3 regions of the Acidihalobacter prosperus genome follow, and region 1 is predicted to be linked to each of the others. Evidence: predicted binding sites of a transcription regulator. Region 1 holds the regulator's gene; each other region holds the start of a gene.
The links. The regulator sigma-54, encoded in region 1, starts transcription at its own class of promoters, with help from an activator protein. The targets are predictions, from matches to a motif close to TGGCANGNTNCNTGCTT.
Positions count from the first base shown of each region.

Region 2: the regulator sigma-54 is predicted to act here: its motif matches at 3,520-3,536, upstream of glnL (nitrogen regulation protein NR(II)).
Region 3: the regulator sigma-54 is predicted to act here: its motif matches at 8,028-8,044, upstream of nifE (nitrogenase iron-molybdenum cofactor biosynthesis protein NifE).

Region 1 is NZ_JQSG02000003.1:107,253-117,166, forward strand. Features, by position in the region: gene THPRO_RS07235 (KpsF/GutQ family sugar-phosphate isomerase) at 1-254, shown strand, start outside; gene THPRO_RS07240 (KdsC family phosphatase) at 349-834, shown strand; gene lptC (LPS export ABC transporter periplasmic protein LptC) at 831-1,400, shown strand; gene lptA (lipopolysaccharide transport periplasmic protein LptA) at 1,426-1,926, shown strand; gene lptB (LPS export ABC transporter ATP-binding protein) at 1,923-2,648, shown strand; gene THPRO_RS07260 (RNA polymerase factor sigma-54) at 2,714-4,174, shown strand; gene hpf (ribosome hibernation-promoting factor, HPF/YfiA family) at 4,397-4,717, shown strand; gene ptsN (PTS IIA-like nitrogen regulatory protein PtsN) at 4,742-5,206, shown strand; gene hprK (HPr(Ser) kinase/phosphatase) at 5,215-6,159, shown strand; gene rapZ (RNase adapter RapZ) at 6,156-7,016, shown strand; gene THPRO_RS07285 (PTS sugar transporter subunit IIA) at 7,061-7,474, shown strand; gene THPRO_RS07290 (HPr family phosphocarrier protein) at 7,461-7,730, shown strand; gene ptsP (phosphoenolpyruvate--protein phosphotransferase) at 7,842-9,587, shown strand; gene mgtE (magnesium transporter) at 9,665-9,914, shown strand, end outside.
Region 2 is NZ_JQSG02000003.1:396,955-406,868, reverse strand. Features, by position in the region: gene trmL (tRNA (uridine(34)/cytosine(34)/5-carboxymethylaminomethyluridine(34)-2'-O)-methyltransferase TrmL) at 1-11, opposite strand, end outside; gene THPRO_RS08615 (dihydroorotate dehydrogenase) at 10-975, shown strand; gene ntrC (nitrogen regulation protein NR(I)) at 989-2,428, opposite strand; gene glnL (nitrogen regulation protein NR(II)) at 2,425-3,498, opposite strand; gene THPRO_RS08600 (DUF4124 domain-containing protein) at 3,644-4,291, opposite strand; gene glnA (glutamate--ammonia ligase) at 4,397-5,806, opposite strand; gene THPRO_RS08590 (cation diffusion facilitator family transporter) at 5,998-7,170, opposite strand; gene THPRO_RS08585 (sulfurtransferase TusA family protein) at 7,240-7,482, opposite strand; gene THPRO_RS08580 (tRNA (5-methylaminomethyl-2-thiouridylate)-methyltransferase) at 7,485-8,531, opposite strand; gene THPRO_RS08575 (hypothetical protein) at 8,640-9,212, opposite strand; gene glyQ (glycine--tRNA ligase subunit alpha) at 9,334-9,914, shown strand, end outside.
Region 3 is NZ_JQSG02000001.1:322,300-332,213, forward strand. Features, by position in the region: gene THPRO_RS01550 (IS1182 family transposase) at 1-661, opposite strand, end outside; gene THPRO_RS16530 (hypothetical protein) at 883-1,428, shown strand; gene THPRO_RS16535 (hypothetical protein) at 1,611-2,357, shown strand; one part of gene THPRO_RS01560 (IS3 family transposase) at 2,447-2,726, shown strand; AL1L pseudoknot at 2,725-2,847, shown strand; one part of gene THPRO_RS01560 (IS3 family transposase) at 2,726-3,678, shown strand; gene THPRO_RS01565 (hypothetical protein) at 3,966-4,850, shown strand; gene THPRO_RS01570 (hypothetical protein) at 4,843-5,313, shown strand; gene THPRO_RS01575 (SulP family inorganic anion transporter) at 5,519-7,048, opposite strand; gene THPRO_RS01580 (hypothetical protein) at 7,390-7,767, shown strand; gene nifE (nitrogenase iron-molybdenum cofactor biosynthesis protein NifE) at 8,093-9,502, shown strand; gene nifN (nitrogenase iron-molybdenum cofactor biosynthesis protein NifN) at 9,495-9,914, shown strand, end outside.

The DNA of each region.
Region 1 (9,914 bases):
AAAACAAGGTCGTCGGGGTCTACACCGACGGCGACCTGCGCCGCACGCTCGACAGCGCGCTCGACATCCATGCCACGCCGATCGAACGCGTGATGACGCGCGACTGCAAGACTGCGCGCCCCGACATGCTGGCAGCCGCGGTGGTCAAGCTGATGGAGGACCACCGTATCCAGGCGCTGCCGGTCGTCGACGAGCAGTCCCGACTGGTCGGCGCGCTGAACATGCATGACCTGATGCGTGCGGGCGTGGTGTGACATGAGCCGGGACAAGCACGCGGGCGCCGCCCCGAACGACATCGAACAACAGCCGGCAGGCCCGGTGCTGGCGCGCGCGCGCGCCATACGCGTGATGATCTTCGACGTCGACGGCGTACTCACCGACGGTCGCCTGTTTCTCGGCGACGACGGCCAGGAATACAAAGCCTTCAATTCGCGCGACGGTCACGGCATGCGCATGCTCCAGGCCAGCGGCGTGACCCTCGCACTGCTTACGGGAAGGCGTTCGCAGGTCGTCGCCCGCCGCGCGGCCGATCTCGGCATCGAGCACGTGATCCAAGGCCGCCGCGACAAACTGCCGGCCTTCGAGGATCTGCTGACGACGCTCGGGCTACCGCCTGCCGCCGCCGCCTTCGTCGGCGACGACCTCGTCGACCTGCCGGTGATACGCCGCGCCGGGCTCGGCATCGCCGTCGCCGACGCGGCCGCCGAAGTCCGCACGCACGCGCACTGGGTGACGGCACGCGCCGGCGGCCAGGGTGCGGCACGCGAAGCCTGCGAACTGGTGATGCGCGCCCAGGGGCAGTACGAACGCCTGGTCGCGACCTATCTCGCATGAACGCGCAGCGCCTGCTCACAGGCGCCGCACTGGCCGTCACCCTGCTACTGGGTCTGTGGCTGGCTCGACACGTGCTGCCGCCGCCGCTCAAGGTTGCCCCCTTGGCCCGCGGCACCGACTACTCCGCCGACGACATCACCCTGACCCAGATGCGCCGCGATGGGCAGCCACGCTACCGGCTACGGGCGACGCATCTCGCACACACCCTGCCCGACCGCCTGACCCGGCTGACCGATCCCGTGCTCGTGGTATATCCTGAGCACGGCGCGCCGGTCACGCTGCGCTCACCCAGCGCGGTACTGTTGCCCGGCGACACCGTCGTGCGCATGCCGGAACGGGTGGTGATCACGCGTCAGGACGCGCAGGGTCGGACGATTCGCGTGATATCCAATGATGTGACGGTCGACACGCGTCGGCAGATCGCGACCAGCCCGAAACCCACGCGCATCGAAGGCCCCGGCTACGTGACGCGGGGCATCGGCCTGGACGCGAATTTCAAGCAGCAGGTCTTCGACCTCCTAAAGGACGTGAACAGTGTCTACACCCGCCCCACCGCGCAGCCCTGAGCCCCGGCCGAGCGTAGAACGGCGCGTGCCATGGCGCCTGCTGTTTCTAGCCGCGCTGCTGCCGGCCGCTGCCGTGGCCGCGCCGCCGGTGGCACGCGATGCGCCCGTGCATATCAGCGCAGACCGATTTCATTTCGACCAGAAGACCGGTGTCGGCATCTACACCGGGCACGTCCGCGTCACCCAGAACACCCTCACCATCGACGGCGACCGACTGACCGTGGTGGCGCCGCCCAAGGGACCGGTCGAACGCCTGACCATGGACGGCAACCCGGCCACCTTCAGCGACGTCACCCCCAAGGGCAAACCGGTCAAGGGACACGCGGCGCACATGCTCTACCTGCCGGACAGCCGGCAGATACAACTGCAGGGACAGGCCGAACTGAGCCAGGAGCGCAACACCTTCAGCAGCACGCATATCGTCTACGACACGAAAAATGGCGTCGTCACCGCCGGTGCGCCTGGGCATCGCGTCGAGGCCACGCTGGTGCCCGATCAGGGCACGACGGGAAAATCCGCGCCATGAGCGTGCTCGGCGCCAGTGGCCTGACCAAGCGCTATCGCGGACGCGACGTGCTCGGCGGCGTTTCCCTCGAGGTCGGCAGCGGCGAAATCGTCGGCCTGCTCGGCCCCAACGGCGCGGGCAAGACCACCTGCTTCTACATCATCGTCGGTCTGATTCAGCCGGATTCGGGGCGGATACACCTCAACGATCAGGACATCACCCGCTTCCCCATGCACGCCCGCGCACGCATGGGCGTTGGCTATCTGCCGCAGGAAGCCTCGGTTTTCCGCCGCCTCAGCGTCGAAGCCAACATCCGCGCCGTACTCGAACTGCGTGACAATCTCGACCCCAGGGCACAGAATGAAACCCTGGAAAGTCTGTTGGATGAATTGCAGATCGGGCATATCCGCGCCAGTCGCGGCTTCAGCCTCTCGGGCGGTGAGAGACGACGCGTCGAGATTGCGCGCGCGCTGGCCGCCGACCCGGCCTTCATCCTGCTCGACGAACCCTTCGCCGGCGTCGACCCCATTTCGGTACTCGACATCCAGCGGATCGTGCGACACCTGAGCGACCGGGACATTGGCGTCTTGATTACCGATCACAATGTGCGTGAAACCCTCGGCATCTGCCAGCGAGCCTATATCCTGAGCGAGGGTCATGTGCTCGCCGAAGGCGCGCCGGAAGACATCCTGCACAATCAGAAGGCCCGCGAGGTCTATCTGGGGCAGGACTTCCGACTCTAACAACATCCCGTAGACCGATGATGACCATTGCGTTAAACGCGGATTCAAGATAAACATCAGGCGCGATGATCAAGCCATCCATTCAACTCAGGCTGGGGCAATCCCTGGCGATGACTCCCCAGCTGCAGCAGGCGATACGTCTGCTGCAGTACTCGACGCTCGAGCTGCAGACGCACATCCAGGAAGTGCTCGAGACCAACCCCATGCTCGAAATCGACGAGGACGGCGGCCGGGGCGAAGGCGCGGACGGCGAACCGATCAACGGCGAAGCCCGCGAAAGCAGCGCCGAGGACAGTCCGTCGCAGGACACGATTCCGGACGAGCTGCCCGTCGACAGCGCCTGGGACGACATCTACGAACCGCCCTCCGCGGCCGGCTCCGCACCCTCCGAAGGCGACGACCGCGACCCCTATGAGTCGCAGAGCGGAGACGGCGAATCGCTTGCGGACCATCTGCTCTGGCAGGTCCACCTCGCCACCATGAACGAGCAGGACCGCCTGATCGCCATGACCCTGATCGACGCGATCGGCAACGACGGCTATCTTCAGGAAGACCTGGAAAACATCCGCGCCTCGCTCGCGGATCAACTGCAGACCGAACTCGAGATCGAGGACGTCGAAGCCGTACTGCATCTCGTACAACGGCTCGATCCGCCCGGCTGCGGTGCGCGCAACCTGTCCGAGTGCCTTGACATACAGCTCTCGGAGATGCCGAGGGACACCCCCCGGCTGGCATCGGCGCGGCATCTTGTGCAATCGCACATCGACCTGCTCGGCAACCACGATTTCAAGGCACTGATGCGTCACCTGGATCTGGACGAGACCGAGCTGCAGGAAACCATCGCACTGATCCAGTCGCTCAACCCCCGCCCTGGCGCGCAGATCAGCAACAGCCGCCCCGAGTACATCGTCCCCGACGTGACCGTGCGCAAACAGGGGCAGCGCTGGCGCGTGGAGCTCAACTCGGAGGTGGCGCCGCGCCTGCGCGTGAATTCGACCTACGCCTCGATGGTCCGGCGCGCGGACAGCAGCGTGGACAACACCTACATGAAGAATCAGCTGCAGGAGGCCCGCTGGTTCATCAAGAGCCTGCAAAGCCGCAACGAAACCCTGTTGCGCGTCGCCACCGCCATCGTCGAGCAACAGCGAGGCTTTCTGGAATACGGCGAGGAGGCCATGAAACCGCTGGTGCTGCGCGACATCGCCGAACAGGTCGAGATGCACGAATCGACCATCTCCCGCGTCACCACCCAGAAATACATGTATACCCCCCGCGGCATCTTCGAATTCAAGTACTTCTTCTCCAGCCATGTCGGCACGGCCGACGGCGGCGAGTGCTCGGCCGTCGCCATACGCGCGATGATCCGCAAGCTGATCGAGGGCGAACCCGGTGACAAGCCCCTGTCGGACAGCAAGATCGCCGACCTGCTCGGCGAAAAGGGCATCCAGGTGGCGCGCCGCACCGTGGCCAAGTACCGCGAGGGCATGAACATCCCGTCCTCCAGCGATCGCAAGCGCCTCAACTAGACTCAGATTATGGCGACTTCACACGTATCCTCGACCTTGCGCACCGCGAAACACCTGCCGCGGGCCGGCCGGACCAGGGAGCACGGTCGGGTGCGAGCGTCGACATCAGGCGGCGGGGGATGCCGCCCCTGGCCGCGAAAGCGGCCGCGGGATGGCGCCAGCCATGACGGCCCCGCCCCCCACATGGGCACATAAGACATGGCCCTCAACGAGGAGTATCGTATGCAAATCAATCTGTCCGGGCACCATATCGAGCTGACCGACGCCCTGCGCAGCTATGTGAGCGAAAAATTCCAGCGCCTCGAGCGGCATTTCGACAACATGATTGACGTCCACGTGATCCTCTCCGTAGAAAAACTGCGCCAGAAAGCCGAAGCCAGCCTCAATCTCAGCGGCAACCAGCTCTTCGCGGACGCCGTCAGCGAAGACATGTACGCCGCCATCGACGCACTCGTCGACAAGCTCGACCGGCAGGTCATCAAGCACAAGGAAAAAACCAAGGACCACCACAAGGCCGAAGCGACCAAACGCACGGCCACCTGAAAACATCGGGGCGACACCTGAACCATGCAGATAGGCGAACTTCTCACCACCGAGCGCATCCTCAGCGGTGCCGACATCCACAGCAAGAAACGGGCGCTGGAAGCACTGAGCGAGCTGCTGGCCCAAGGCGGGCAGGTTTCCTCGCACGAGGTCTTCGATACCTTGCTCGCGCGCGAACGCCTCGGCAGCACCGGCTTGGGCCATGGGGTGGCGATCCCCCACGGCCGCATGACCGGGCTCAAGGAGACGCAGGCCGCCTTCATCAAACTCAGCGGGGGCATCGATTTCGATGCCCCCGACCAGCAACCCGTCGACCTGCTGTTCGCGTTGCTGGTGCCGGAGGATAGCGCCAGCGAACACCTGGAGACGCTTTCCAGGCTGGCGCAGCTGTTCAGCGACCCGGTCGCCGTGCAACAGCTGCGCACTGCCGATGGCAGCGAAGCCACTCTGGGACTGCTCAGCGACTGGGAAGCCCGGCACGCCGCCTAGGCGACGCCATGGAAGCCAATCTTTCAGCGGCTGCCCTCTACCAAGCGCTCGGCAAGCGCCTGCAGCTCTCCTGGCTGTCGGGACGCGACGGAGGCGTACACCAGCTGTCCGCCGCCGACACGCACTGGGGCGGCGCCACCCTCGTCGGACATCTGAATCTGGTGCACCCGCATTGCGTCCAGGTGCTTGGCAGTCGCGAGTGCGCCTATCTGCGCCAGCTCGACGACGACGCCCGCGAACAGGCCTTGCGGCAGATGTTCAACGGCGAAAGCATTCTGATCGTGATCGGCGGCGGGGAATTCCCGGACGAGCGCATGATCGGGCTGGCCGAGCACGCCGGCATCCCGCTGTTCGCCTCGCCACTGGCCACCCAGGAACTCATCAGCACCCTGCGCTACTACCTGAGCGAGACCCTCGCCGAAACCGCCACCGCACACGGCGTGTTCATGGAGGTACTCGGCACGGGTCTGTTGCTGACCGGCGACAGCAACGTGGGCAAGAGCGAGCTGGCGCTGGAACTGATCACCCGCGGCCACCGACTGGTCGCGGACGACGCCCCCGAATTTGCCCGCATTACCCCCGACACCCTGCAGGGGCGTTGCCCGATGGTGCTGCAGGACATGCTCGAGGTACGCGGCCTCGGCATTCTCAACGTGCGCGCGATGTACGGCGACAATGCGATCAAGCTCAACAAGTACCTGAGGCTGATCATCGACCTGCGCCACCATCACGGCGGCCATCATGCAGACGAGCACCGGCTGTACGGCATTACCCGGACCCGGCGCCTGCTCGGTGTCGAGATCCCCGTGATCGAGATTCCCGTCGCCCCCAGCCGCAACCTGGCGGTGCTGGTCGAAGCCGCGGTGCGCAAACATCTGTTGCTGCAATCCGGTTATGATGCGGCCGACGACCTGATCCAGCGCCAGCAGGAACGCCTCGGGAACCAACCGTGAGACTGATCATCATCAGCGGCCTTTCGGGCTCCGGCAAGACCGTCGCCCTGCACGCCCTAGAAGACGAGGGATTGTATTGCATCGACAACCTGCACCTCGGCCTGCTGCCTGCCTTCGTCGAAAACCTGCTCAGCCCCAAGGTCAAGCTTTACGACGAAGCCGCCGTCGGCATCGATGCCCGCAGCGGCATCGAGGAGCTACGCCGCTTCAAGGACATTCTCGAGGACATCCGCACGCGCGGCGTGCAACTCGAAATCATCTATCTGCAGGCCGAGATCGACACGCTGCTCAAGCGCTTCAGCGAAACCCGCCGCAAACACCCGCTGTCGCGCAAGGGCCTGCCGCTGATCGAGGCGATACACCTGGAACGTTCGCTGCTCGCGGTGATCGCCGAACATGCCGATCTGACCATCGACACCACCCGCAGCAACGTCCATCAACTCAGCGCCCAGATTCGCGAACGCATCGGACGCAGCCACGTCGGCTCACTGTCGCTGCAATTCCAGTCGTTCGGCTTCAAGCACGGCGTGCCGGGTGACTCCGATTTCATTTTCGACGTCCGCTGCCTGCCCAATCCGCACTGGGAACCGCGGCTGCGCAACCAGACCGGACTCGACCCATCGGTGCAGCACTATCTGGCCTCGCACCCGATGGTCGAGGATATGTACCATGATATCCGCCAGTTCCTGCAGACCTGGATTCCGCGCTTCGAGGCGGAAAACCGCAGTTATCTGACCGTGTCGATCGGCTGCACGGGCGGGCAACACCGCTCGGTCTACCTCGTGCAGCGGCTCGGAGACGCCTTCCGCGACGAACGCGGTACCGAAATCACCATCCGTCACCGGGAGCTGGGTTGATGGCCCGCCCCCATTCGCCCGACCCTGCATAGGCTCATCGTTTCATGTCCGTGGGAATCCTGCTCATCACGCACAACCGACTGGGTGCCGACCTGATGGAAACGGCCCGCGGCATGTTGCGCGAGACACCGCTGTCCGTGGCCAATCTGGCCGTCTCGCCGGTATCGGATCCGGATGAAATACTCAAACGTGCCCGCGAACTGTGCGACCGACTCGATACCGGCAACGGCGTCCTGGTGCTGACCGACATGTTCGGCTCCACGCCCAGCAATATCGCCTGCCGACTCTGCAATGACGCGCATCAGGTGCGCATTCTGGCCGGCGTCAACCTGCCCATGCTGATCCGCATCTTCAATTATCCCGCGCTCGATCTGGATGCGCTCATGGACAAGGCGCTGAGCGGCGGGCACGACGGCGTCCTCAACTGCCAGGAGGTCAGCAGGCATGGCAAAGACTGAGGTCACCATCGTCAACCGGCTCGGGCTGCACGCGCGCGCCGCGGCGCGCCTGGTCGGGCTGGCCAGCCGCTTCGATGCCCACATCGAACTCGAGCGCAACGGGCGCCGCGTGAACGGCAAGAGCATCATGGGGGTCATGATGCTTGCCGCCGCCCAAGGCAGCACGCTGACACTGCACGCCGACGGTACCGACGCCGAACAGGCGCTGGCCGAACTGAGTACGCTGATCGCCGACCGTTTCGGGGAAGAAAGCTGAGACCGGCGACAAGGGCCCGAATGCTATAAACAGAAGGGGCATCGCACACGCGACGCCGCCACCCGGCGCGGATCCCGACTCCGCCCGCCAGCACGAAGGAAGCATCACTGCATGAGCCTGCTGCTCAACGGCATCGGTGTCTCCCGCGGCATCGCCATCGGCCGCGCATACCGCTATGAACAGGAGTCGCCGGAAATCGTCGAACGGCGCCTTGCCACCGCGGATCTGCCTGCCGAGATTCGTCGTTTCCGCCGTGCGCTACAGCGCGCCAAGGCCGAACTCAAGGGCGTGCGCGACCGCATCCCCGAAAATGCGCCTGCCGATGTCGGCACCTTCATCGACACGCATCTGCTGATGCTGGAGGATGGGCTCCTGGCCCAGGCGCCCATCCAGCACATGCGCGCGTTGCACTGCAATGCCGAATGGGCGCTCAAGCTCCAGTACGACGAACTGGTCGCCACCTTCGATGCCATGGAGGACGCTTACCTGCGCACCCGCCGCGACGACGTCGCGCACGTCATCGGACGGATACAACGGTTGCTCGCCGGCCATGAAGCGACTTCCGCGCCCGCCAGCCGGGGCGATGTCGTGGTCGCCGGCGACCTGTCGCCCGCCGACATCGCCAGCCTGCACGATGCCCGCGTAGCCGGCGTGATCACCGAGTTCGGCGGACCGCTGTCGCATACCGCGATCCTCCTGCGCAGCCTGGAGATACCCGCCGTCGTCGGTACCCATGCCGCACTGCGCCTGATCGGCAGCGGCGAAACGCTGATCATCGACGGTGACGCGGGCCTCGTGCTCGCGGGTGCAGCCCCTTCCCTGCAACGCCATTTCCGCGAACGCCTGCGCCGCGACCGGGTACGTCGCGCGACGCTGGCCAAATCGGTCCTATTGCCCGGCATCACCCTCGACAGACACGTCATTTCTCTGCAGGCCAATATCGAGCTGGATGCCGACCTTGCCGCGCTGCGCCGGCTCGGCCCCACCGCGGTCGGCCTCTACCGTACCGAATTCCTTTTCATCAACCCGAAGGCCAGCCCGCCGGGCGAGGAAGAACAGCTGCGAGCCTACCGCAAGGCGCTGCGTGCCCTGCGGGGCTCGGCGCTGACGATCCGCACCTACGATCTCGGCGGCGACAAACTCTTCGACGGCGACATGCGCGACGGGCAAATCTCGCCCAATCCGGCGCTCGGCCTGCGCGCGGTACGCCTGAGCCTGCGCGAACCGGCCCCCTTCGCCGCGCAGATCCGCGCCATACTGCGCGCTTCGGCGCAAGGCCCCGTCCGGCTGATGCTGCCGATGCTGACCGATCTCTCCGAACTCGATCAATGCCTCGCCCTGATCGCCGAGCAGCGCGAGGCACTGCGTCGGGCAGGTCGCCCGTTCGACCCGGATCTGCCGATCGGCGCCATGATCGAGGTACCCGCCGCAGCGCTGACCGCCGAGGCCTTCGCTCGACGCCTGGATTTTCTGTCCATCGGCACCAACGACCTCATCCAGTACACCCTCGCCATCGACCGTACCGACGAGATGGTCAACCATCTCTACGACCCGCTGCATCCGGCGGTATTGCAACTGATCCGATTGACCCTGGAAGGCGGCGCACGCGCCGGCATTCCGGTCGCGATGTGCGGCGAGATGGCGGGCGACGCCCGTTACACCCGTCTGCTGCTCGGCCTGGGGCTGCGCGAATTCAGCGTCCCGATCAACCGGCTTGCCGAAATCCGCCACGTCATTCGCAATTCCGACTGCGGCGCCCTTAGCCAACCGGCCGATGCGCTGCTCGCAACGCCCGATCGGGCCGAGCGCCTGCGTCGCTTGCAAGAGATCAACCGCGATCTGGACCCGGCCGTTTAACCACCATCCCGACCGGCCGCAGAGGCTTTCGGCTGTTACACTGCCATCGTCCGTATTCTTCAACACGAGCGCGCGCCATGGCCGACCCGGAACCGACTAGACGCACCGCGAGCAATCTGGAACTCATCTCCGCAACCCTGCAGACGGGGACCATGCAGCAGGCCAGACGCATGCTCAACGCATTGCACCCTGCTGAAATCGCCCACCTGCTCGAATCCATGCCGCCGGCGCAGCGCGAGCTGGTCTGGGAACTGGTCGATCCCGAATACGATGGCGAAGTGCTGTTGCACCTCGGCGACGAGGTGCGCCAGAGCCTGATCCAGGGCA
Region 2 (9,914 bases), 290 kb from region 1:
ACGTGGAACATGAGCGAGCGCGGTAGCGACCCCCGGTTGGCGGTGGATTTCTGCGGTCTGAAGCTGGCGACACCGTTGGTGCTGCTGTCGGGCTGCGTCGGCTTCGGCGAAGAATACACGCGCGTGGCGGGCTACTCCAACCGCGACGTGGGCGCGATCTGCCTCAAGGGCACCACCGAGGCGCCCCGCCTCGGCAACCCTGCGCATCGGGTATACGAAACGCCGGCGGGTATGCTCAATGCCATCGGCCTGCAGAACCCGGGGGCGGCCAAGGTGGTGGACGAAATCCTGCCGACGCTGGATTTCGGCGAGACGCGCTACATTGCCAATGTCTCGGGATCGACCGTGGAGGAGTACGAGGCGGTGACGCGGCGTTTCGACGACTCGCCCATCGACGCCATCGAGATCAACATCTCCTGCCCCAACGTCAAGGAAGGCGGCGTCGCCTTCGGCAACGACCCCGACATGTCGGCGCGGGTGGTCGAGGCATGCCGCCGGGCCACGGACAAGCCGCTGATCACCAAGTTGTCGCCGAACCAGACCGACATCGCCGAAAATGCGCGCCGTTGCATCGAGGCGGGCACCGACGCCTTTGCGGCGATCAATACACTGATGGGCATGGCCATCGATATCCATGCGCGCAGGCCGCATATCGGCAACAATCAGGGTGGGTTGTCAGGGCCGGCGATCAAGCCGATCGCGCTGCTCAAGGTCTGGCAGGTACACCAGGTTGCGAAAGCGCACGGCGTGCCGATCATCGGTCAGGGCGGGGTGGCCAGCGCAGAGGATGCGATCGAATTCCTGCTCGCCGGCGCATCCGCGATCGGCATCGGCACGGCGCTGTTCTACGATCCCCTGATCCTGCCGCGGATCAACGCGGGCATGCTCGCTTACATGGAGCGCCATGGCGTGTCCCATGTCAGCGAGCTGGTCGGTGCGTTGGTGCCCAACGGGCCGGGCAGCGCCTGCGTCTGAGGCGGAAGGGAGGCTAGTCCTCCTCTTCCTCGTGGCCGTCGTCCTCTCCGACCGCCATGTCCAGTTCCTTTATCTTGCGCGTGAGCGTATTGCGCCCCCAGCCAAGCAGTTTGGCGGCGTCCTGGCGGCGTCCGCCGGTGCGCCGGAGCGCGACTTCGATCAGGATGCGTTCCATGCGCGGAGTGGCCATGTCGAGCAGGGGGTGCTCGTTGAGCGCGGCCTGCCGCTCCGCCCAGCGGGTCAGCGGGTCCTCCCAGTCCAGCCCACCCTCCTCGACGCTGACCTGACGCAGTTCCGGCGGCAGATCCTCCATGTGAATCTCGTTGCCGGAAGCCATCACGGTCAGCCAGCGGCAGGTGTTTTCCAGTTCGCGTACGTTGCCGGGCCATTGGTATCGGCGCAGGTACTCGCTGACCTCGGGCCGCGGCGACTTGGGGCTGGCCTGCAGCTCGTCGGCGGCCTGCTTGAGGAAATGGTCGAGCAGCAGCGGTATGTCCTCGCTGCGTTCGCGCAGCGGCGGAATGCGGATGCGGATCACGTTCAGGCGGTGGAAAAGATCCTCTCTGAACAGGCCTTCCTTGACGCGCTTTTCGAGATCCTGATGCGTGGCCGCGATGATGCGTACATCGACGCGGATCGGCGTGTGCCCACCGACGCGGTAGAACTCGCCGTCGGCTAGCACGCGCAGCAGGCGGGTCTGCAGTTCGGCGGGCATGTCGCCGATCTCGTCGAGAAACAGGGTGCCGCCATCGGCCTGCTCGAAGCGCCCGCGTCGTTGTGCCTGGGCGCCCGTGAAGGCGCCGCGCTCATGTCCGAAGAGTTCGGATTCGAGCAGGTCGCGCGGGATCGCGGCGGTATTGAGGGCGATGTACGGTCCAGCAGCACGAGGGCTGTGACGGTGCAGCGCGCGCGCGACCAGTTCCTTGCCGGTGCCGGATTCGCCCGTGATCAGCACGGTGATGTTGGAGCGAGCCAGCCGACCGATGGCGCGGAACACCTCCTGCATCGCCGGCGCTTCGCCTAGGATTTCAGGGGTTTCCTCACGTGTCGCGTCGAGCTCGGCGCCGGTCGATTGCTGGCGCGCGCGCTGGCAGGCGCGGCGTGCCAGCTCGACGGCCTCGTCGACGTCGAAGGGCTTGGGCAGATATTCGAAGGCTCCGCCCTGATAGGCCGCGACCGCGGCGTCGAGATCCGAATGCGCGGTGATGATGATGACGGGGATTTCGGGATACTGCGTGCGCAGGCGCTCAAGCAGGGCGAGGCCATCCTGGCCCGGCATGCGGATGTCGCTGATGATCACCCGGGGGCGCTGCTGCTCCAGCTGGCGCAGCACGGATTCGGCATCCTCGAAGACGGCGACGTCGAAACCAGCGCCGCCGAGTGCGCGCTCCAAGACCCAGCGGATGGAGCGGTCATCGTCGACGACCCAGATCGTGTCCTTGCCCTCGCTCATGTTTCGTTCCCCAGTGGGAGCAGAATGGTGAATTGTGTGTGCCCTGGCCGAGATTGACATTCGATCAATCCTCCATGCTGGGTAATCAGTGACTGGGAGATGGCCAAACCGAGTCCTGTGCCTTCTGCGCGCCCGGATACCATGGGGTAGAAGATGCGGTCGAGCATGCCCTCGGGTACGCCCGGTCCATCGTCGACCACATGGATGACGGCGACCAGACGGTGGCGGACGCTGCCGATGGTGTGATTGCGCGTAATGCGCGTGCGCAGCAGTATCCGGCCGCTTTCGCCGACCGCGTGCACGGCGTTTTGAAGGATGTTGAGAACGGCTTGGAAGATCATGTCGCGGTCGAACATGAGCTCGGGGATGCTCGGGTCGTAGTCGGTCGCGAGGCTGATGCCGGGAGGCAGGTCGACGTTGACCAGCTGACGGGCGCGTTCGAGTACCTCGTGGATATTGCTGATGTTCATGCGCGGGCGGCTGTTGGGGCCGAGCATGCGGTCGACCAGGCCACGCAGGCGGTCGGCTTCGGCGACGATGATCCGGGTGTACTCCCGCAGATCGTCCGCGATGAGCTCGCGCTCCAGCAGCTGGGCGGCGCCGCGCAGGCCGCTCAGCGGATTCTTGATTTCGTGCGCGAGTCCTCGAAGTAGCTCGCGTGCGGTCGATTGCTGGCTGAGCAAACGCTTTTCGCGGGTGATGCGCAGCTGGCGATCGATATGGCTGAGTTCCAGCATGACGCCGTCAACGTGTTCGCCGATGATCCAGGGCGTGATGGTGCAGTCGACGTTGGTCTGCCGATGGCCTGGCAGGTGCAGGAGCTTTTCGCGCTCGGTCAGGGGATGCGCGGTGGCCACGGCCTCGCGCAGGGCGAGGATAAAGGCCTCGTCGCCGGGAAACAGCAGTTCGGCCGGGCTGCCGATCACATTCTGCGCGCTGTGTTCGAGCAGCATTTCGCCCGCGGGGTTGAGCAGCCGCAGGATTAGTCCGCTGTCGAAGTACAGAATCGCGGTCGTGAGGTTGTCGAGTATCTCGGCTTCGCTGGGAGCCATGGATGTTGGCGGCGTCATCGTTGTCATCATGGCACTGGCAAGCAAAAAGCGCGCCGTGCGTGCCGGCGGCGGCAGCCTTGCATGCACGGCAATCGCGCACGCTTATTATGCACCTAAATGGTGCATGCCGGGCGACAGGGGTGGGCCGGTACGGCCGTGTCGGTCAGTTGGGCGCGTGGAATTGCGGCGCGCGCGGCATCATGGGGGCGCGCGGCGCCTGATTCGCGGCTCCGCTGGCATTCGACGTGGCGCCGTTTGTGGGCGATTGTCCGGGATTGAACAGCACCGAGTGGCGCAACACGCTGAAGGTGACGCCCGGTGAGCGGATGGCGATGCCACCGGCGCGGCCTTCGACGGCGGCGTAGAGCGTATGGCTACCACGGTCGACATTGTGCAGCGGAATCTGGGTGGAGGTGCCGCTGTAGACCTGCGCGCCATCCATGAACAGGCGAATGCGATCGCCGGGCATGAGCGCGGGCATCAGGTTCAACGAAACCGTGATGTCGCCATTGTTGGCGCGTATCGCCTGATTGTTGGCCGGCGAGGTGATGGTCAGCGCACGATAGGCTGAGCGTTGGTTGCCGTTTCCGGGGGCGAGGCCCGGGGGTGGCGAGAGCGGCTGCTGCGGCGTCTGAATGGTGTCGAGTGGGTGATTGAGCTCGAGTTTTTGCGCCTTGCCGTTGGGAGGCGGCGTGTCGGAAAAGACGACGTCGCCCTGGGCGTTGACCCAGCGGTAGATGGTTGCCTGTGCGGTCGCCGTGACGAGCAGCAGGCTGAGGACGAGTAGCGCGCGCAGCATGGGGCAGAGCATAGGCCTGCGACGGGCTTGGCTGCAAGTGGCCGGTTTTGCGGGACTATCCAAAAAAGAAGGGCGCCCCGGCGGGGCGCCCTTCGTCCGATCCTCAATACAGGCAGATCAGATGCTGTAGTACATGTCGAACTCGACAGGATGCGTGGTCATGCGCATACGGGTAACCTCTTCCATCTTGAGGTCGATGTAGGCGTCGATGGCATCGTCGCTGAACACGCCGCCGGCGGTGAGGAAGGCGCGATCCGCGTGCAGGGCCGCAAGCGCCTGATCCAGCGCATGACAGACCTGGGGAATCTTCTTCTCCTCTTCGGGCGGCAGGTCGTACAGGTTCTTGTCCATCGCGTCGCCGGGATGGATCTTGTTCTGAATGCCGTCGATGCCGGCCATCATCATCGCGGTGAAGGCGAGGTAAGGGTTGCCGGTCGAATCGGGGAAGCGGACCTCGATGCGGCGCGCCTTGGGGCTGGAAACCCACGGAATGCGGATGGAGGCGGAACGGTTGCGTGCCGAGTAGGCCAGCATGACCGGCGCTTCGAAACCGGGTACCAGGCGCTTGTAGCTGTTGGTCGAGGCATTGGTCAGCGCGTTGATGGCCCGCGCATGCTTGATGATGCCGCCGATGTAGAACAGCGCGGTTTCGGACAGGCCGCCGTACAGGTCGCCGGCGAACAGATTCACGCCGTCCTTCGCGAGCGACTGGTGGACGTGCATGCCGTTGCCGTTATCGCCGACCAGCGGCTTGGGCATGAAGGTCGCGGTCTTGCCGTAGTTGTGGGCGACGTTATGCACCACGTACTTGAGGATCTGATTCCAGTCCGCACGCTTGACCAGGGTGTTGAACTGGGTGCCGATCTCGCATTGGCCGGCGGTGGCGACTTCGTGATGGTGGACTTCGGTGGGCACCCCCATTTCCTCGAGCACCAGGCACATGGCCGAACGCAGGTCCTGCAGCGAGTCGACCGGCGGCACCGGGAAGTAGCCGCCCTTGACGCCGGGGCGATGGCCGATGTTGCCTTCCTCGAAGACCTTTTCGGAGTTCCAGCCGGCCTCGTCGGAGTCGATCTTGTAGAACGCGCCCTGCATGTTCGCGCCCCAGCGGATATCGTCGAACACGAAGAATTCGGGTTCGGGGCCGAAGTAGGCCGTGTCGGCGATGCCGGTGGACTTCAGGTAGGCTTCCGCGCGCTTGGCGATGGAGCGCGGGTCGCGCTCGTAGCCCTGCATCGTGGACGGCTCGATGATGTCGCAGCGCAGGTTCATCGTGGTCTCGTTGAAGAACGGGTCGATGACCGCGGTATCGGCGTCGGGCATCAGGATCATGTCGGAGGCCTCGATGCCCTTCCAGCCGGCGATCGAGGAGCCGTCGAACATCTTGCCGTCCTCGAACAGCGATTCGTCGATCGTGTGTGCCGGCACGCTCACGTGCTGTTCCTTGCCGCGGGTGTCGGTAAAGCGGAAATCGACGTATTTGACGTCGTGTTCCTTCATCATGTTGAGAACGTCATTCGGGGACATGCTTATAGGCTCCTCACGCGTGGTTCGTTAGATGTAGTCCTGACTGGCAGCTCTGTTGGCGGTCGAGCCCCACCGTATGATGCGTTTCATAAGCACAAAAAATGCCAAGACAAGCGCCTGAGCGGGCGCAGGTGCCGCCGCCGCGCGCCGGAATGGCGCTCTATCATGGTGCGCTAACGCCCATGGCGCACTTATTTGGTGCATTCGTGGCGAAAGTAGACCCTGACTTCGCCGATTTCCGGTAACTGTTTGCTGGTCGAAATGAGCTGCTCCGCGACCTCGTGCACCGAGTCGGTCGCTTCCGACGGCCCGCGAAGCGGCATGAATAGGTCGAGGTGGGCCCGCCCGTTGAGGTAATGCAGGTGGACATTCTCGAGGTTCGCCGCTGCCGGGATATCTTTCCACTGCTGACGCAGCGCTGCAAGCAGGGCCTGTCGCAGCGGCAGATGCATGCAGCTGGCCTCGCGCTCGTCGTCCTCGGGATCGACATGCACGGTCACGTCGGAGACGTGCTCGAAATGGGTGATCAGGTGGTCGCGTACCGCTTCGCCGATATGGTGGCCTTCCGAGACGCTGATGCGCGGGTTGACCTGAATGTGCACGTCCGCGAGCGCCTCGCCGCCCATGCGACGGGTGCGCAGCATGTGCAGGCTCTTGACGCCGTCCAGCGCGAGGATGCTGTCGCGTATGGCTTCGACCTCGTCGGCGTCGAGGCCGGTGTCGATCAGTTCGCGCACGCCGCTGGTGGCAAGCTGCCAGCCGATCCGCAGGATCATCGCCGAGACCGCGATGGCGGCAATGCTGTCGAGATGCTCGAAACCGAGCAGGGTGCCGCCGATGCCGGCAAACACGATCAGCGACGAGAGTACGTCGGAGCGATGATGCCACGCGTTGGCCTTGAGCAGGTTGGATTTGACCCGCTTGGCAACGTGCATGGTGTAGTGGTACAGCGATTCCTTGGCGGCGATGGCCAGCAGGGCGAATGCCAGGGCAACGGGTTCGGGGCCGGGGCCGTGCGTTGGCTGCAGCAGGTGGCTGAATGCCTCGATGGCGATGCCTGCGGCCACGCCCATGAGCGCGAGCCCGACCACGACGGAGCCCAGGGTTTCGATGCGCCGATGCCCGTACGGATGCTCGTCGTCGGCATCCTGGCTGCCGTGTTTGGCGGCAAGTAGAACGACGACGTCGCTGGCGAGATCGGACAGGGTGTGCAGGCCGTCGGCGACCAGCGCCTGGGAGTGCGCCATGAGTCCGCCAGCGATCTGTGCCGTGGAAACGATCAGATTGATCAGGGAGCCGATCAGGGTGACGCGGCGTATGGCGCCGAAGCGGGCGTCAGAGGGGGCGATGTCGATGGTTTCCATGGGGCCTGGGTCTCGCGTCGGGCTGGGAATTATGCCACCGGCACGGGCGCAATACCCATGCCGGTCGCGTCAGGCGCTGTCGTCGCCCGTTCGTACCTCGATCAGCAGGACGACCTCGCCGTCTTGCTGTCGGGATTCCAGTACGCGGTGTCCATGCACGCGACACCAAGCGGGCACGTCCAGCAGCGCGCCGGGGTCCGTGCAAAAGACCCGCAGGGTATCGCCGGGAGGCAGCTCGGCGATGCGGTTTTGTACGCGGATCACCGGCAGCGGGCAGAGCAGCCGGCGTGCGTCGAGGCTGTGTTCGGCCATGCTCAGACGTACCAGGACGTAGGTACGTCGGCCGCGGACAGCGGTGCGACCTTCAGGGCGCGCGGCTCATCGCCGGGCTCGGTCACTCCGACTTCGACCCAGTCGGCGTCGCGTCCCTGGCTGAAGCGGGCGACGATGCGGGCGGCGAGGGAGAGGTCCTCGGCGCTGAGGGTTTCGCTGGCTTCCACCAGGGTCAGCGGACCGGCATGGCTGAGCGGCTGCAGGTGGACGAACTGCTTGCGGTAGCCCTCGAGGAAGCGCGATTCGCCCTCCTCGCGGGACACGATCAGCTTGAAGTGCGCGCGCGGGCGCAGATGGCGGCCCACCTTGAGCAGCATGATGTCGTCGAGCTCGTAGCGTTTTTCGCCGCGGTGCTGCCACAGATCGCCGAGCTTGCGCGAATAGCTTTCGTCGGTGAGAAAGCAGCAGCCGCCGGCGGGTTGGGCATAGTCGTCGAATCCGAAGCGCTCGGCCAGCGCGATCTGGGGCTTGCGCGAGCGTCCTGAGAAGTCGAACAGCTGGTCGCGGTCGACCCAGCCCTCACGCTCGGGTAGGGTCGGCGCCAGGTTTTTCGCGCACAACGGCCGCAACAGGCGGTCGTCGGCACCGGACTCGCGGGCGACGATAGGCAGGGTGACCTTGCGCTGCGATTTGGGGCGCTGGCCGATCACCTCGCCGGTGATGATGAAGTCGAAGTCGTGCGCCTGCATCCACTCGCGCGCCTTGCCGACCATGAATATCTTGCAGTCCAGGCAGGGATTGAGGTGGGCGCCGTAGCCGTGCCTTGGGTTCAGCACGACGTCCTTGTACTCTTCGACGATATCAATGATGTGCAGTTTGATGCCGAGCTGTTCCGCCACCCACAGGGCGTTGTTTCGCTTGGGCTTGCTGCGGTCCTGCTTGCGGATCGCGTGCGTGTGGCCTTCGACGCAGAAGCCGGTGAAGAAGTTGATGCCCTCGACATGCACGCCCTGCGCCTGAACGGCGCGCGCGGCGAGCATGGAATCGAGTCCGCCGGAAATCAGGGCCACGGCCTTGCGCTGGGTCATCGTGCTGTACGGATGTGGGATGGGCGGGCATCTTAGCAAACGCGCTGCCGGCGCCCAACTCCGGCGACCGCCGCCCCGTCCGCGTGGCGGCGGTCGCCGGAGCGTTCGCTAGTGCCGGGTGTCCGTATGAGGCGGCGCGACGGGGATGGCGCGGGTATGGCGGGCGAGCGCCTCGCGCGCGCCGCGACTGCCGGTGCGCGACCACAGCTCGAACTGGTCGAGCGCGCCGAGGGCCTCGAAGGCCGGGCGCGCGCGCATGGCGCTGAGGGTGTCCATCAGGGTGACGAAGCCTGCGGCAAGCGCGTGGAAGAGCTGCCCGGCGCCCTGACTCAGAGCGCCGGCGAGATCCAGATAGGCCGTGCGGCCGAGATCGACGAAGTAGTCGATGCCGACGCGCCGCCGCCGGGCGATGCCCGGGAACAGGCCGGCGAACAGTAGGCACTGGTCGCCCACGTCGCGCAGCTGCCCGGCGCGGATGCCGCCGTTTCCGGTCTGGGCCTTGAGATATTCGAGCGCCATGATGGTGCGCGCCAGTTCGGGCCGACGGTGAAAGCGTTGCAGCAGCATCATCAGATAGGCTTCCAGCTCGTCATCGAGGGGCTGGCCGGCGTCGCTGGCGCCCTCGCGTATGAGGCGCTGCCACAGGGCCGCGGCCGTCGGTTCAAGGATCAGATCGCTCATACCTCACCTCCACGTGCAGGCTTCAGTATTTTCCCTAGCACACGACGTGCCTGGCCGCCTTGCTGGGGCCCGCCTGCGGCGGGTTATACTTGCCGCCGTTTCCAGCGCGGCGCAGAAACCCATGACCAGCTACGACGTCTCCACCTTCCAAGCCCTGATCAGGGCCTTGCAGGACTATTGGTCCGGCCATGGCTGCGTGATCCTGCAGCCCTACGACATGGAAATGGGCGCCGGCACCTTCCACCCCGCGACCTTCCTGCGCGCGATCGGGCCGGAACCCTGGCGGGCGGCCTATGCCCAGCCGTCGCGACGCCCTACCGACGGCCGCTACGGCGAAAACCCGAACCGACTGCAACATTATTATCAGTTCCAGGTGATGCTCAAGCCCTCGCCCGACGACATCCAGGAGCTTTACCTGGGGTCGTTGGCGGCGCTCGGCCTCGACCGCCTTGTGCACGACATCCGCTTCGTCGAGGACAACTGGGAGTCGCCCACGCTGGGCGCCTGGGGGCTGGGTTGGGAGGTCTGGCTCAATGGCATGGAGGTCAGTCAGTTCACCTACTTCCAGCAGGTCGGCGGACTCGACTGTCGTCCGGTGACCGGCGAGATCACCTACGGTCTGGAGCGTATCGCGATGTATCTGCAGGGGGTCGAGAGCGTCTACGATCTCGTCTGGACCCGAGGGCCGCAGGGTACGGTCAC
Region 3 (9,914 bases), on a different contig from region 1:
CATTGAGTTCGGTCTCGATGGCCTGCAGCTGCTTCATCTGTGACTTGAGCGCTAAGATCTTGTCCTGAAGACGCCCTGACTGGGCCCGGGCCACCTCATCTTCCTGACGATCGGCCGTGTCCAGATCCACCAGATAACGCTGGATGCTCTTGTCGATCTCTTCCATTCGACGCTTGAGCTTAGCCTTCGTGAAGTTCCGGTCCCGGTTGTTCACCGCCTTAAACTTGCTCCCGTCGATGGCCACCAGGGCTTCGGAGAACAAACCCAGCTGACGGCACAGATACACAAACTGGCGACAGACATTACCGATGGCCTGTCCATGTTCCTGGCGAAAGCGGGCAATGGTCTTGTGATCCGGCATCAGGCGACCGGTCAGCCACATCAGCTCGACGTTGCGCTGGGCCTCACGCTCAAGACGACGCGAGGATTGCACCCGGTTGAGATACCCATAGATGTAAAGCTTGAGAAGAACGGCCGGATGGTAACCGGGACGTCCCGTAGACGCCGGCTCAACCCCGGCAAATCCCAGCGCACCCAGATCCAGTTCATCGACAAAGACATCAACCACACGAACCGGGTTGGCATCGCTGACATAATCATCAAGGACTTCTGGAAACAAGACGCTTTGCGTACGGCTCTGACCTTCAATAAAACGCTTCATCCCGCCCCCAGAAATCTGCCTTCAAACTTAGATCAAATGGGACTCTCTTGGTTCACGTTTTGACACACCCTGGGCCAGAAGCCGACGGTCGTTGGATCTAAATGCAGACATAGCATTGACCGCTTTGGTTGGAAGCTAAGACACTCCAAGCATTCCCGTGATACTGGCCATATGAGTACCGCTACTGTGGCCATTGCAGAGCCAGGTTTGAGGAGAGCGTCATGGACAATTTTGAGCGTGAGGACAGGATTGAAGCATTAGCAGAGCGCTCCACACATGTAGAAAATGTCCTGCGCCATGCTTTTCTAGCCGAACTGGCAAGCCATGTGTGGATGGAAGATCCAAGAGAGAGGCTCACGATCTTGACGGCTGAAGTCGACGACTCAGGTTGCGATCTGATCATCGAAAGAGACGTTATGGTTCGTCGGATACAACTCAAACAGGCACACGACGAAAAGAAGCCGCGTAAATTTTCTGTCAGAGTTGAATTTGCAATGTATCCGGGTGCCTGTATTGTCGTGGTTCATCACTCGCTTCGCGACATCAAACCAACCTCATACAGCTTCTACGGGCAAGGTCTCGATCAAGAAATGCCATATATAGAAGCACATAGGACCACTGTGTCAGCCGGGAGAAGAACTGCATCAGGCGAACGCATCCCTAGACTTAGGTATCGTGATGCGCTCTTTTCTAAATTTAAACAGAATCTGTCGATGGCGCAGTTGATGATAGAGCTGTTTCCGAACGATCAACCCAGGCCATTATGAAAGCGCAATGAAAAATGGCGTTATTCGGCCAAAATCGGGCGCTCAACCTTCATTCGTTCACGTCATTAGATTGTCTGCTTCTGGTACGGAACAGCCATAATCTGGCGGAAACCAATTACGCCTCCACAATTTCCAGATAACTGACGGCGATTTACGATCAACTCTCTTCGGATTGACATGCCGTGAATGATTATGCGGAAGAAGAAGACCAAGAATTAGCCGAGCAACAAGAAAAAGAGTTCTGGCAGAGCGTTCTCGCATGTCCTCACTCAGCTCGCCTTGTGGAAATTGGAAACGAACTCAATAAAGTTCGGAAATATGCTAACGAGCACAAGATCGAAGATATGTTATCTCAGGCTATTGTCAATATAACGCTTAGTGCCTACTACGCAGGTGTGAGTCCGCTAATCAGAATAGAGCAAACCCTCAGTCTTGCGAAAGGTATGAACAATGAGTATGCCTTTGCACTGGCTGCCCGCGCTTATATAGAAGTGAGTGGTCGTGTACACAAAGGTGCACGGCTATGGCGGGTATTCGATAAAGACCGGTCTCAGATCGATCAGTTCCATAAAGGGTCAATACGTCTTCTAGGATCTTACGTGCCTGAGGGGAAAGAAAACTACAACATATTTAAAGAAAAGGGTTTCAATGTGATGTCTTTTGTTCAATCGCTAAGCGATGACATTGCTGAAATCGAAAAGATCTATGACAGCCTGTCGGCATATGTTCATGGCGGCTTCCTAGAACAGAGATATTTCCGGCTTCAGTCTTGGCTAGCTCATGCAAAAGGGGAAGCCGATCCAACCATGGATGGATATTCTCAGAAACTAGATCAATTACGTGAGGTTACATTTTCTGATTTTGAATTGTTACTGGCCCTAACCAGGTCCCTTCGCGAACGCCATGACGAAAAACATGAGCAGGAGTAGCTGTAGAAGAGAGAATCGCCACCAGTTCTTTAGGCACTTTGAACCGCCCCGGGTTTTGAGGAGGCTCCGACACTTGAGAGAATGGAGCCATGAACAAAGCCAAGAAGTATTCCCCTGAGGTACGTGAGCGTGCGGTGCGTCTGGTGCAGGAGCGCCGTGGCGAGTATCCCTCGATGTGGTCGGCGGTGGAGTCGATTGCGCCGAAGATCGGCTGTTCGGCCAACACCCTGCATGAATGGGTCAAGCGGGCCGAGGTCGATGGCGGGACGCGCCCGGGTACGACCACAGCCGAAATCCAGCGCATCAAGGAGCTGGAGCGCGAGAACAAGGAGTTGCGCCGGGCCAACGAGATCCTGCGCACGGCCAGTGCTTTTTTCGCCCAGGCGGAGCTCGACCGCAAGCTCAAGTCGTAAGCCGCTACGCGTACATCGATCAACATCGCGACGTCTTTGGGGTCGAGCCGATCTGCCGCGTGTTGCAGATCGCCCCGTCGGCGTATCGACGTCATGCCGCAAGGCGGCGCAGCCCTGCGTTGCGCAGCGCCCGGGATCGACGTGATGAGACACTGCTGCCCGAGATCGAGCGTGTGTGGCAGGCCAACCAGCAGGTCTACGGTGCCTTGAAGGTCTGGAAGCAGCTCCGGCGCGAAGGCATTGCTGTGGCCCGCTGCACGGTCGAGCGGCTGATGCGCCGCCTGGGTCTGCGCGGCGTCATTCGCGGCAAGGCGGTGCGCACCACGATCAGCAACCCCGCGGCACCGTGTCCTCTGGATCGGGTCAAACGCCGGTTCACGGCCGAGCGGCCCAACCCGCTGTGGGTCTCGGACTTCACCTACGTCTCAACCTGGCAGGGCTGGGTGTATGTCGCCTTCGTCTTCGACGTGTTCGCCCGCTACATCGTCGGCTGGCGGGTCAGTCGCACGATGACCACGGACTTCGTGCTCGATGCCCTGGAGCAGGCCCTCTACGCCCGTCAGCCCGAACGCGACGCCTTGATCCATCACAGCGACAAAGGGTCTCAATATGTCAGCATCCGTTACACCGAACGACTCCAGGAGGCCGGTATCGAACCCTCCGTCGGCAGCACGGGCGACAGTTACGACAATGCTCTGGCCGAAACGATCAACGGCCTGTACAAGGCCGAAGTCATCCATCGGCGTGGCCCCTGGAAATCCGCCGATGCCGTCGAGTGGGCCACCTTGGAATGGGTGTCCTGGTTCAACAACCAACGCCTGATGGAACCCTTGGGCCATATCCCGCCCGCAGAAGCTGAGGCACACTACTACCGGCAACTCAGGCAGCCAGCCTCCGTTGTCGCTTAACTTCAACCAAACAGCCTCCGCGCTTCCCGGGGCGGTTCACTTCCCAGCCACGATTGACTGCTTCACTATGGTTACCAGCCATTGACACTCAGTCTGAGTCGTTGTGGATTCGGGATGGCAAGGATCGGCCAATAGCAGGCATGGGGTCATTAGGAGTCCTGGACGCTGTGATGTCCGATTCTAATTACGAGGTACTCATATCCACGGAAACCAAGTACACCAAGATGATGTCTAGAGAACTGGTGGTAGTTCACCCTTTAGCTAAGCGTTAGATTCAAGGGGGAAGTATGAGACGTGGGCGGTACTACTTAGGCCGAGTCATAAAGACGGGTGAGCTTGATCAAGAGAAGCTGCTCGCAGCAATTGTCAATGCCCCCACGGTTCCAGTTTCCGGTGCGTCGTGGACTATTACCGATGTCATTGATCAGACGAGTCGGGATAAACCCTTTCTTTTCGGGCGCCTCTCCAAATATGCCCAGCAAGGTCAGTTGACCGTTGTTGATCCTGTAGCCCATTCTCAGGTTGAGGCAACAGCAGAAAACCTACTCATTGCCGCATCTCCGTTTGTCTATCTTCCGGATTTCTCCGGAATCGCATATCTGCATGTCTGGAATGGGGTCCAGGAAGATGTATTTCGGCGCAGGTTCTCTCGACTGGTTGAAGAGGCCTACGACAGGTTTTTCGTTAGATGCGAAATTGATCCGATCGCTGATTACCAGGCCTTTGCGACAAAGTTACGCGCCCTAGAGAAGATATCTGAGATTCGTGCGAAGGTTCATCCGCCTAACCCTTTATTCGGAGATTTATGGAGAGACCTAAACGAATACATCAAACAAAGAAATGCGTCAGAGATCGTGCTTGCTGAAAAGAGTGATCAAGAGTCCGGTCTTACGAGCCAAATTGTCGAATTGATCAACATCATCCTTGAGAAAACCATTCGTCAGATTGAGAGACCGGCAGCGATAACGGATGCTGCTTTGCTAATGGCTGCCGATGGCTATGGTTCCGGAAAAGTTGTCGGACAGAAGGACGATGAGCAGATAGTGATAAGGACATCCGATACGCAGAAGAGCTTCCTTCATGAGAAGGAGCCGGATGTCGAAAAACTTGCGACCATCGTTCGCCACAAATTTGAAGTAATTTCGGAAGAGCGAGATATGGAGCATGGCTAGTATTAAGAGCACCTTGCGCTGGGTGTTCGTATCGCCCGAAATGCTCATCATCGCGGTGGCCGCCTACCTTATCATCAATACGCCTGATTCAATCAGGCGAATATCAAGCGCGTTTGCTGCAGGGCCTGATGCAGTGAAATATCTAGCCCTTCTCCCCGCTGCAATCTTTGGTTGGAGTATTACGGAGGCCAAATCCATACTTCTCCCTGCCGAAGACACAAAGGCATTGTTGCAGAACTGGCCGCGTTATCCAGATCTCAAGGGCCGAGTGGCTATTGGTCTTTGTTTTCAGCTTCTGTTCGCCTTGGCAGCCTTTTCTGTCTGGGTTTACTCGCCGAAGTTCGATGATCCAAAGAGCTTTGTTGTAGCTGTATTGAGCGTAGCTGGTTCCCTTATTAGTGGCTCCACGTTTTTAATGGCATCTATTGCTGTCAGGGGTACGACCAAACGTGGGAGCACTTAAATCTAACAAGTGCATTAAGCTCGTTCCGACCCTTCTGGCCTTCACTGAGCAGCCTAAAGGCCGTCGCTTATGTTGGAATTGAATGACCACTTTTGGACCTGGAGCCGTCAGTGTGTTAGCGATACACGTATGGCCGGAGTGGGTCGTTTTCTGCCTGAGTAGCACGGCATTTCAGGTTCTGTTTTCAGAAACGTTCTAGCTTAATTCAGGCCAGCGAATTATCCGCCACGTGATAATGCGGGTCCTCACTGATGTTGACCTCGACGAGATTTCCTGCCTTTTCCAGCAGAACCCGGCATTCCTGGCTCAGGTGCCGCAGGCGCAGCGATTTTCCGGCGTCTGCGTAGCGGGTGGCCAGCGTGTCGATGGCCTCGATGGCGGAGTGGTCGGCCACTCTGGAGTGCGCGAAATCGACCACGACGTCCTTGGGATCGTTTTCGGGTTTGAACAGTTCTCCGAAGCGGTGCGTGGACGCGAAAAACAAGGGGCCGTGCACTTCGTAGATGCGGGTGCCGTCGGATTCGTCGCGGGCTTGCACGTAGATGTGTTTCGCCTGTTTCCAGGCGAACGTCAGCGCGCTGGCGATGACGCCGACGACGACGGCAATCGCAAGGTCCGTGAAAATGGTGATGACCGTGACCAGCATGCCGACGAAAATATCCTCGCGCGGGATTTTGTTCAGCAAGTTGAAGCTGCCCCACTCGAAGGTCTGGATCACCACCATGAACATCAGGCCGACCAGCGCGGCCACCGGCACCAGATTGATCAGGCCGGAGGCGAACATGATGAACGCCAGCAGCGACAGCGCCGCGACGATGCCGGACAGGTTGCGCTGACCGCCGGAGGTGACGTTGATCATGGTCTGGCCGATCATCGCGCAGCCGCCCATGCCGCCGAAGAAGCCGTTCACCATGTTGGCGGCGCCCTGGCCGATGGACACGCGATTCCCCTGGCCGCGCGTGTTCGTCACCTCGTCCACGACCGTCATCGTGAGCAGCGACTCGATCAGACCGACGCCGGCCAGGATGACCGCGTAGGGCAGGATGACCTTGAGCGAATCCAGCGTGATCGGCACGCTCGGGATGTGGAAGCTCGGGAAGCCGCCGCGGATGTCGGCAATAGAGCTGACCAGCGGCGTGTGCAGCCCGGCCAGATGCACCAGCAGGGTCAGTGCGATGATCGCGGCGAGACCGGCGGGAAAGGCGCGGGTGATCTTGGGCAAGACGTACATGATCGCCATGGTGAGTGCGGTCAGGCCGAGCATGAGGGCCATCGGCATGCCCGACAGCCAGTGGGCGGAGCCGTCGGCGCCCTGCACCTTGAAGTGGTTGAGCTGAGCGAGAAAGATCACAATCGCGAGGCCGTTGACGAAACCCAGCATCACGGGCAGCGGCACAATGCGGATGTATTTGCCGAATTTCAGCGCGCCGAAAACCATTTGCAGCAGCCCGGCCACGATGATCGTGGCGAACAGATATTGTTCGCCGTGTTTCGCGACCAGGGCGACCATCACCACGGCCATCGATCCGGTGGCGCCCGAAATCATCCCGGGGCGGCCACCGATGAGCGAAGTCACCAGCCCCATCATGAAGGCGCCGTAGAGCCCGACCAGAGGATTGACGCCGGCCACGAACGCGAAGGCGACGGCTTCCGGCACCAGGGCGAAGGCGACGGTCAGGCCCGAAAGAATGTCGTCCCGCGCCTTGGCGGCATGAGCGTAATACAACTGGAACACGTGTAACTCCGGCGTGCAAAAGGGTGGGGATTCTACGCGATTCGGCCGGCACGACAAGCGAGTGCCGCGGGCGTTGAAATGGCCGAATTTCACGGCGATGGATTTGTTCAGGCGATGAAACTAAGGGTTTCGTCGGCGTCTGTCCACTCTAGCTGGGGCTTGTCACATGCGGATTACGCTGCGCACCGACCCGATCCGAGAATCGATACGGCGGGCTCGGATCGAGGCTAAAATGACAGCCCTGCGTGCGCCGAGAACGCGGGCGCCGAGGGGGCGGCTGCATCTGTCGGCCGTTTGAAATGCCGCACGCTATATCCGCCATGACCGCATCGGAAAGGGCCATGAACGAACCGATCAAGATTCTCCTGCTCTCGCTGGCAATGGTCTCGACCGCCTTCGCGGGCTGCAATCCGGCCGAGCTCGGCAAGCGGGTGGGCGAGGGGGCATTCGTCGGCGAGCCCGCAATCAAGAGCGGCCAGCCGCTGGGTTATCTGTGCACGCGGACCGTGGCCGTCGCGGGCGAGCGCTACCGCTTCGATGTCGTCGCCGGATCGTTCTACGAGAGCGAGATCAATTACTGCACGACGCATCCGGTGGGCAGCGTCGCACTCTACGAGCCGGAGCCCGGCCGCTTCGTCGTGTATCTGCGGTACAAGAAGTTGCGTCTGCGTTCCTGCTACCCGGCGACCCGGGTCGCGCCGTCGCCCGCCGCCCGGTAGCTGTTCGCGCCGAAAATGTAGCGGGCGCGGGCATCGATCCGGCATCCGATGGCGGCCTTCGGCGACTTTGTCGCAGCCCCTCCGGACCTGTCCCCTGTGTCGCGTTTGCGACAAAGCCATCGTCCCTCCCTGCGTTCCGCCACGCCTGCGTGAGCCATCCCGGTATGGCAGTCGTATCGATCTGAATTGAAAGGATAAATGTGGTTCCTGCCGCGTCCTCGTCGAGGGGCGTGGACTAGGCTTCACGCGGCTCCGAGCCGTGGCATGACGGTTGCAACATGGCCCGTGTGTCGCTCTCTGCGGCGTCTTTCAGGGGACCGCCAAGATGATGAAGCCGGAAGAACTCAAGGCCATGCTCGACGAGCCGGCCTGCAGCCACAACAAGAAGTCGAAGTCGGGGTGCTCCAAGCCCAAGCCGGGCGCCACTGCCGGCGGCTGTGCCTTCGACGGCGCGCAGATCGCGCTGCTGCCGATCGCCGACGTGGCGCATATCGTCCACGGTCCCATCGCCTGCGCCGGCAATTCCTGGGACAACCGCGGCACGCGTTCCTCCGGGCCGACGCTCTACCGCCTGGGCATGACCACCGACCTGACCGAACAGGACGTGATCATGGGGCGCGGCGAGAAGCGGCTGTTCCATTCGATCAAGCAGGCGGTGGAGTCGTACGATCCTGCTGCCGTGTTCGTGTACAACACCTGCGTCCCGGCGGTCGCCGGCGACGATGTCGGCGCGATCTGCAAGGATGCCGCCGCGCGCTGGGGCGTGCCGGTGGTGCCGGTCGACGCCGCCGGGTTCTACGGCACCAAGAACTTGGGCAATCGCCTGGCCGGCGATGCGATCTGCAAGCACGTCATCGGCACGCGCGAGCCCGATCCGGTGCCCGAGTCGCTACAGCGACCGGGTATCCGCGTGCACGACATCAATCTGGTTGGCGAATACAACATCGCCGGCGAGTTCTGGCACGTGGCGCCGCTGCTCGACGAGCTGGGTCTGCGCATCCTCGGTTCCCTGTCCGGCGACTCGCGCTTCCGCGACATCCAGACCATGCATCGCGCCGAGGTGACCATGGTGGTGTGCTCGAAGGCGCTGCTCAACGTCGCGCGCTATCTCGAGGAGCAGCATTCGGTGCCGTGGTTCGAGGGCAGTTGGTACGGCGTGGACGATACCTCGAAGGCACTGCGCGATTTCGCGCGGGTGATCGGCGACGAGGACCTGATCGCGCGCACCGAGGCCGTGATCGCACGCGAGGAGGTGAAGACCGTCGCGGCGCTCGACCCCTGGCGCGAACACCTCGACGGCAAGCGTGTGCTGCTCTACACCGGCGGCGTGAAGTCCTGGTCCGTGGTCTCTGCGCTCAAGGATCTGGGCATGGACGTGGTCGCCACCGGCACCAACAAGTCCACCGAAGAGGACAAGGAACGCATCCGCGAGATCATGGGCGAGAAGACCAAGATGATCGAGGACGGAAGCCCGGCCAACCTGATCGGCATCGTGCGCGAATACGGCGCCGACATCCTCATCGCCGGCGGACGCAATATGTACACGGCGCTCAAGGCCCGCGTGCCGTTCCTCGACATCAATCAGGAGCGCGAGTTCGCCTACGCGGGATACGACGGCATGGTGGAACTGGCCCGTCAGCTCGCGCTGACCATCGAATCCCCGGTGTGGGAGTCCGTGCGCCGCGCCGCGCCGTGGCATCCGACCGAGCCGCTCGCGGAGGCGGCCAATGGCTGAGATCATCAAGCGCAAGAAGGCGATGTCGGTCAGCCCGCTGAAATCCAGCCAGCCGATCGGCGCCAGCCTCGCGTTTCTCGGGATCAATCAGGCGATGCCGCTGATGCACGGCTCGCAGGGCTGCACGGCCTTCGCCAAGGTGTTTTTCGTGCGCCACTTCCGCGAGCCGATTCCGCTGCAGACCACGGCGATGGATCAGGTCAGCACCGTGCTCGGTGCCGACGAGAGCATCGTCGAGGCGCTCGACACGATCTGCAAGAAAAGCGCCCCCGCGATGATCGGGCTGTGCACCACCGGCCTTTCGGAAACCCAGGGTGCCGACATCCGGCGCATGGTCAAGGTGTTCCGCGAACGCCACCCGGAGCACGCCGGCACGGCGGTGGTCGCGGTGCCCACGCCGGATTTCACCGGC